3 regions of the Streptomyces sp. NPDC014864 genome follow, and region 1 is predicted to be linked to each of the others. Evidence: riboswitches for the same ligand, from Rfam matches in the RefSeq annotation. Region 1 holds a riboswitch; each other region holds the start of a gene.
The links. Region 1 has a riboswitch for cyclic di-AMP ahead of ACF1A5_RS00675 (transglycosylase SLT domain-containing protein). Riboswitches for the same ligand answer to the same signal wherever they lie in the genome.

Region 1 (2,252 bases):
GTGTGCGGCCAGGGCGCGCAGCTCTACGACGCCGGGGCGAACCGCCTGCTGTGGTCGGTCACCCTGGACCGGGAGCCGGCCGAGACCGCGCTCGGCAAGATCGAGGCCGAGGTGGGGCAGGTGTACGCGGCGGTCGACCAGGACGGGGTGGACGGGCTGACGCTGACCGAGCCCGGGTATCTCATGCCGCACCCGACGCTGCCCGCCGTGCGGGTCGACCGGCGCGACGACCTGTGGAGCGCGCCCATCAGCAAGGTGCTGCTGCGCCACCCCGTGCTGTCCGACGACGAGTTGGCGGCGGTCGCGCGCGGGGTGGTCGGCTCCCTGGCGACGGTCACCATGTCGGGCCCGGGAACCGTCGAGCTCCAGCCCTGCGGCATCACCAAGGCGACCGGGCTGGCCATGGCCGCCGAACACCTGGGGCTGAGCGGTGAACACGCCCTCGCCTTCGGTGACATGCCGAACGACGTCCCCATGTTCCAGTGGGCCGCCCACGGTGTCGCCATGGCCAACGCCCACCCCGAACTCAAGGCGGTCGCCGACGAGATCACCTTGTCGAACGAGGACGACGGCATCGCCGTCGTCCTCGACCGGTTGTTCCCGGGGCGGTAGGCGCTCCGGGAGGCCTCCGCCCGCCGTTGGCACCTCGGGTGCCGCTGGGTGCCCGCCCCGGCGGCCGGTGGGCGCCGCTGGAGCGCCCACCGGCGTCCGTCAGTAGGCGCCGAAGACGTTGTCGATGGAGCCGTAGCGGGTGGCCGCGTACTTGCAGGCGGCCGTGATGTTGGCGACCGGGTCGTAGATGTTCCACGCCGTGCCGGGCACGTGGTAGGCGGTGAACGTCGGGTCGATGACCTGGAGCAGGCCCTTGGACGGGATGCCCGCGAGCGCGTTGGAGTCCCAGAGGTTGATGGCCAGCGGGTTGCCGGAGGACTCGCGCATGACGTTGCGGTGGATGCCGTTGTACGTGCCCGGGATGCCCTTGTTGGCCATGACCCGGAGCGACGCGCGGATCCAGCCGTCGAGGTTGTTCGGGTACCCGAGTGTGCTCGCGGTGACGGGGGCGGAGGTGGTGGCCGCGGACGCGTTGGTCGCGCCGATGAGCGGGAGGGCGAGCACGGCGGCACCGGTGCCGACGGCGGCGAGGGCGCGGGCGAGGCGGGTGGCGCGGGGACGGCGGAGCAGACCCTGGGCAGGCATGGTGAATTCCTCTCCGTCGCCTGCGAGGTGAGCTGTCGGGTTCGGGCGGGGAGGCGCCCGGCCGTGGCCCCTGAGGGCACGGCTTCACCCCGAGCCGTTCCGGCGCGGCGTACGACATGCGGTGTGCGACGTACGGCGTCCGGCCCGGCGACTTACCTGGGTCCCCCGCTCCTGCCATGCGTGGTTCGTTCGATGGGTTCATGGGCGGCGGCAGGATTCGGCGTCCGCCCGGTGGCCCGGAACGTATGCGAGAGCACATGTCCTGAACAAGTAGGCGATTCACAGCTCGTCCCTATTGACCTTGATGTGCGGCTAATGAGGTACTTGATCCTTTGCGTTCGCACAGGGTCAACTCGCCTGCGAGGAAAGGGGAAGCGCGGGTATGCGACCGGAGGGAAGGTGAGGGGATCGTGTGACCCAACTCACGGTTTAAGTCGGCGAAGAGCAATTGCGACCAAGGGGATTTGAGGCAGCAAGGTGGACTAATCGGACTTCGTCGCGCCTATCCATCCGGGCGGTGCCGGACGTCGTCGGCGGATGGCTCGCGTGTCACCCGGGTGCCACGAGTGTGCCGCGGTGCGAGTCGTTCGGCGGGAGGGTGGCGTACGGGTGTGTATGAACGTGGTGCGGGGGGATCGAAAGGGGCGAGTCGATATTTATGCGGTCATATGTATGGATCACTTGCATACCGGGCGTGATCCGATACCGCCTGGCCTGTATAGGTGGGCGCTAGCGGTGATCGAAACGTGACCGGATACGCTGACTTGAGTGAGGGCAGCGACCTATCGACAAACCGTGTAATCGCCAGCAGACACCAGCAGACAGGAGACCCCTCGTGACCGTCGTCGGGCCGTTCGGGCTGAGCGTGCGGGACCAGGCTCTGGAAGCCGATGTCCAGGCCGGATTGGCGGCTGTCGAGGAAGGGCTGCTCGAGGCCACCAAGAGCGAGGTCCCCTTCATCACGGAGGCCGCCCAGCACCTCGTACGGGCGGGCGGGAAGCGGTTCCGGCCGCTGCTCGTGATGCTCGCGGCGCAGTTCGGTGACCCGGAGGCGC
Region 2 (2,252 bases), on a different contig from region 1:
GACGAGCCGAGCGTGCGAAGAGAGCGATGGAAGACATCGACAAACGCGCCGGAGCCGCCCGTTCCGGCCAGAGCGGCTCCGTGGGGAAAAGATTGCGCAGACCCGGTGGGGTCAGGGGGTGAGGCCCTTGTCGCGCAGCCACGCCATCGGGTCGATCCCGGTGGCCTGGCCGTCGGGGTGGACCTCCAGGTGCAGGTGCGGCCCGGTGACGTTGCCGGTGGCGCCCACGCGGCCGATGACGTCGCCCGTGCTCACCTTCTGGCCGACCTTGACGCTGATCGAGGACTGGTGACAGAACCACAGCTCGGTGCCGTCGTCGAGGGTGAGGACGGTGCGGTAGCCGTAGGCGCCGGCCCAGCCCGCCTCGGTGATGGTGCCGCTGTGGATCGCCTTGATCAGGGTTCCGGTGGGAGCGGCGAAGTCGAGGCCGGTGTGGTAGCCGGAGGACCACATGGAACCGGGCTGGCCGAAGGTGCCGGTGATCGTGTACGAGGGGGTCGGCAGCGTGTACTGCTTGGCCAGCTCGGCCAGGCGCTCGGCCTCGGCCTTCCGCTTGGCCTCCTCCTCCGCCTTCTGCTTCGCGGCGGCGGCCTTCGCCTCGGCCTCCTGCTGCGCCTTGGCTGCGGCCTCCTGGGCCTGCTTGGCGGCCGCGGCCTCGGCGGCCTCCTGGGCCTTCGTCTCGACCTGGGCCTGCTGTTGCTCGGCCTGCGCCATGATGCGGTTGCGCAGCGCCTCGCCCGCGTCGGAGGCGCTCTCGGTGGTCTCGGCGGTGCTCGTGCCGAGGGTGCTGAGCGCGGTCGCGGAGCCCTCGGGGGCCGCGGGCGCGTCGTCGAAGAGGGAGCCCACGGAGGGCAGGTCGGGCATGGAGATGGACACCGGCGGCTTGCCGGTGTGGGCGCTGGCCATGCCACCCGCGCCGACGGCGGCTATGACGCCGACACCGAGGACGGTGGAGCTGCGGGCGAGCCCACCGCCGCGCTGCTTGGAGACGCGGTGCCGGCCCCGGACCGGCCGGACGGACTCCTCGGTGGGATTCCACTCCTCCCAGGGGCCCTCGTCGGTGGGGTGACTGCCGTAGCCGAAGGTCTCGGTGCGCTGACCCGGCACGAACGGGGCTTCAGGGGCGGGGCGGTTGGACGCCACTCGGGCGTGCTCCTTTCCTTCCGTCTCGCCTACCGGGTTAGCTGACGGGTTCGGAGCGGGAAGGTCTCCTACACGCGTAAACCAGACGTGCGAGCACGGCGGTTGACGCCCGATTCACCCCAAGTTGGTGGTTCCCCGGTTCCCTTGCGGGATTCGGCGCGCGCGCACGGAGCCGTCGCTTGTGACGGCTGGGACGACCGCGCTGCGTTATCGAACGTTAATAGACGCGAGCCTCTGATTCCAAGCCGTCCGGCTTGATCATTAAACCTTTTTGGTCAGACGTTCGGGCCATGCGCGACGAAAATCGGGCGAGTTGACCAGCCCTCCGCGGCACCGGATTTCTGACGGTGCATCACTTTCTCTGCGCTCCGGCACGGATCGCTCACCCGCCGTGACAATGATCAAGGGCGGCACCCGCCGACCGGGCATACGCGCCGAGGGCGTCCTCCAGGGACCTGAGGGCCGGCCGGAGGACACGGTGGGACGAAAGCACTCAGGGCCGGAATCCTTGATCGGATTCCGGCCCTGAGTCTTCAGTAGCGGGGACAGGATTTGAACCTGCGACCTCTGGGTTATGAGCCCAGCGAGCTACCGAGCTGCTCCACCCCGCGTCGTGAGACCAACTGTACCCCATCCGCGGGGCCGAATGCACACGCATGGAGTCCGGCCACCGCCCCGCGCCGCTACCGGGCCGACGGCGCGGGCCCGTTCAGCCGGTCAGATGCCGGTTCGGCGCCTTGGCCCGTTCCTCCAGCTCAGGGACGAGTACGGTCCGCGCGCCCCCGGCCTCGAGCATCCCGGACCCGTCGGCGCCCTCGACGAACGTGTCCGGTTCACGCCAGGCCGTGACCACCCGCCGTACACCCGCGTCGAGGATCAGCCGGGCGCACGGGCGGGGCCGGGAGGCACGCCGGGCGCACGGCTCCAGACTGCTGTAGACGGTGGCACCGGCCAGCCGCGGGTCCGCCGGGTCCACCTTGGCCAGCGCCGCCTCCTCCGCGTGCACGACGGGGTCGTCACCCTCCCGTGAATGGCCCCGGGCGAGCTCGGTGCCGTCGGCGGCCACCACCACCGCGCCCACGCTGAACGCGCTCCGCGAGGGCGGGCAG
Region 3 (2,252 bases), on a different contig from region 1:
GCCCGCCGCGCAGTGCATCAGGGCGGGGACGCTGTCCTGCGCGAGGGCGTGCAGCACGTGGGAGTGCTCGGCGGTGCGCTCGGTGATGATCATGCGGTAGGAGGCGATCATCCGGTTCGCCGCCTTGCCGTCCGCGAGGATCGTGCGCAGCTGGTCGAGGTCGCCGTCGCGGACCATCCGCCAGAACTCGGCGCCGTCTGCCGGGTCGCTCAGCGGCAGGTTGACGTTGCGCACGCCGGGCAGCTCGACGTCCGGGCCCTCGAGCTTCTTGTCGGCCGCGTTGCGGAAGTCGAAGATCGTGTGCAGGCCGAGGGAGGACAGAAAGGCCGCGTCCCGGTCCGTCGCGTGCGCGAGGTGGCCGCTGCGGAACAGCACTCCGTGCCGCACCCGCCGTCCGTCCACGGTCGGCAGCCCGCCCACGTCGCGGAAGTTGCGCACTCCGGCCAGCTCTGGTTCGGTCGACGGGACCTGCTGCGTCACGGGGGCTCCTCCCACTCGGTCGGCCCGGCCCGAAAGGCGGGGCCTGGGCCCGCCGTCACGGCTCGTCGGCGGGCGCGCCTTCCGACGATACGACATGGGTTCCCAGGGCAACGGCCTGGCCACGGGCGAGGAAGCCTCCCGGTCGGCGGCTGCCCCGCTCCGCGGCGACGGCCCAGGCGATCCACCGCCCTTCTTTCGCCTTCCTGTCCTATATGGGCAATTTATCGGTATTGAGCTATTAGGTCCCAACTCGTCGGCCCCTGGGGGCTGCTGACGGGAGGTGACGTGAGCAGCGTCATACTCGTGACCCACGGTGGTCCGCCATGTCCACGTAATTACGGCGCCCTCTCTGCGGGTTGACCAAGAGGGCGCTGATCCAATGCACGGAGCGTCACGGGTTTTGCCCGAATTGGATCACGATGAGCCCCTCTGAGCGGAACCCGCCGCTTGTCCGAACACATCCCGCTCGCTTACGTTCCACCCCGATCCGGACGGACGCCTCATCCTGCCGCCGTCCGGGGCCCGCACACCCACCCGTGCACGGCAGGAGCGGGGGACCCACAGGTACAACCGCCTGTTCCGGTCTCCGGAACGGCTAGGGGTGAAGTCGCGTCCCGCGCGGCCGGGCATCTCCAGCCCGAACCCGACAGCTCACCTCGCAGGCGCCGGAGAGGAATCCGCCATGCCCGCGAAGGGTAAGCACCGCCGTCCGAAGACCCAGCGCCTGACCCGCGTCCTCGCCGCCGCCGGAACCGGTGGCGCCGTGCTCGCACTGCCCCTCATAGGCGCCGCGGGAGCCCACGCGGCCCCCGCGCAGTCCGTCACCGAGCAGACCGTCCGCAGCGCCCCGGCGGCCGCCAAGGCGCCCGCGGCCAAGGGCGCCGGCGCCCGGACCTACACCGTCCGCGCCGGCGACAGCCTGTCGGGCATCGCCGAGAAGCAGCACGTCCGCGGCGGCTGGAAGCAGCTGTACCAGGACAACCGCCGGGCCGTCGGCGACGACCCCTCGCTGATCCACCCGGGCCTGAAGCTGACGCTCGGTCACGCGGCCGCCGGCGCCACCCGGGCGCCCGCGGCCCCGAAGCCCGCGACCGCCGGCTCGTCCGCCGCCAAGGCGAAGACCGTCTCCGCCGCCCAGGTGAAGACCGCGGTCGCCCGCGCCGAGCGGACCGCAGCCACCGCCTTCACCCTGCCGGTGACCGGCGCCGCCGTCGGCACCGGCTACCACGTGGCCGGCAGCCACTGGTCCAGCGGCTACCACACCGGCGTCGACTTCGTGGTCCCGACCGGCACCCCGGTCAAGGCCGTCGGCGCGGGCACGATCGTCTCCGCGGGCTGGGGCGGCGCGTACGGCAACCAGGTCGTCCTCCGGCTCCAGGACGGCCACTACGCCCAGTACGCCCACCTGTCCGCGCTCTCCGTCTCGGCCGGCCAGGCCGTGACCCCGGGACAGCGGCTCGGTCTGTCCGGCGCCACCGGCAACGTGACCGGCCCGCACCTCCACTTCGAGATCCGCACGACGCCGAACTACGGCTCCGACGTGGACCCGGTCGCCTACCTGCGCGCGCACGGCGCCCCCGTCGCCTGACGCACGCGCCCCCGCCACCACCTGCCCGGCACGCCGCCGAAGGCCGGACCCACACCCCCCGGGTCCGGCCTTCGGTGTGCTCTATTCCTGTTCGGCCACATTCACCCAGTGGCTTATCTCACCGTCCGTCAACCCTTGCCTACGGTCGCGTAGGTCACATTCCAAGGTGAATCATGGGCCGATG

Region 2: another riboswitch for cyclic di-AMP. It lies ahead of ACF1A5_RS30980 (M23 family metallopeptidase); the one in region 1 lies ahead of ACF1A5_RS00675 (transglycosylase SLT domain-containing protein).
Region 3: another riboswitch for cyclic di-AMP. It lies ahead of ACF1A5_RS31975 (peptidoglycan DD-metalloendopeptidase family protein); the one in region 1 lies ahead of ACF1A5_RS00675 (transglycosylase SLT domain-containing protein).

What each region holds. Positions count from the first base shown of each region.
Region 1 is NZ_JBIBWT010000001.1:138,615-140,866, forward strand. Features, by position in the region: gene ACF1A5_RS00670 (HAD family hydrolase) at 1-612, shown strand, start outside; gene ACF1A5_RS00675 (transglycosylase SLT domain-containing protein) at 712-1,197, opposite strand; cyclic di-AMP (ydaO/yuaA leader) riboswitch at 1,202-1,331, opposite strand; gene ACF1A5_RS00680 (polyprenyl synthetase family protein) at 2,033-2,252, shown strand, end outside.
Region 2 is NZ_JBIBWT010000025.1:17,082-19,333, forward strand. Features, by position in the region: gene ACF1A5_RS30980 (M23 family metallopeptidase) at 112-1,143, opposite strand; cyclic di-AMP (ydaO/yuaA leader) riboswitch at 1,155-1,312, opposite strand; tRNA gene ACF1A5_RS30985 (tRNA-Met) at 1,681-1,754, opposite strand; gene ACF1A5_RS30990 (dihydrofolate reductase family protein) at 1,853-2,252, opposite strand, start outside.
Region 3 is NZ_JBIBWT010000028.1:4,532-6,783, forward strand. Features, by position in the region: partial or broken gene ACF1A5_RS31970 (tyrosine-protein phosphatase) at 1-480, opposite strand, end outside; cyclic di-AMP (ydaO/yuaA leader) riboswitch at 1,002-1,158, shown strand; gene ACF1A5_RS31975 (peptidoglycan DD-metalloendopeptidase family protein) at 1,163-2,068, shown strand.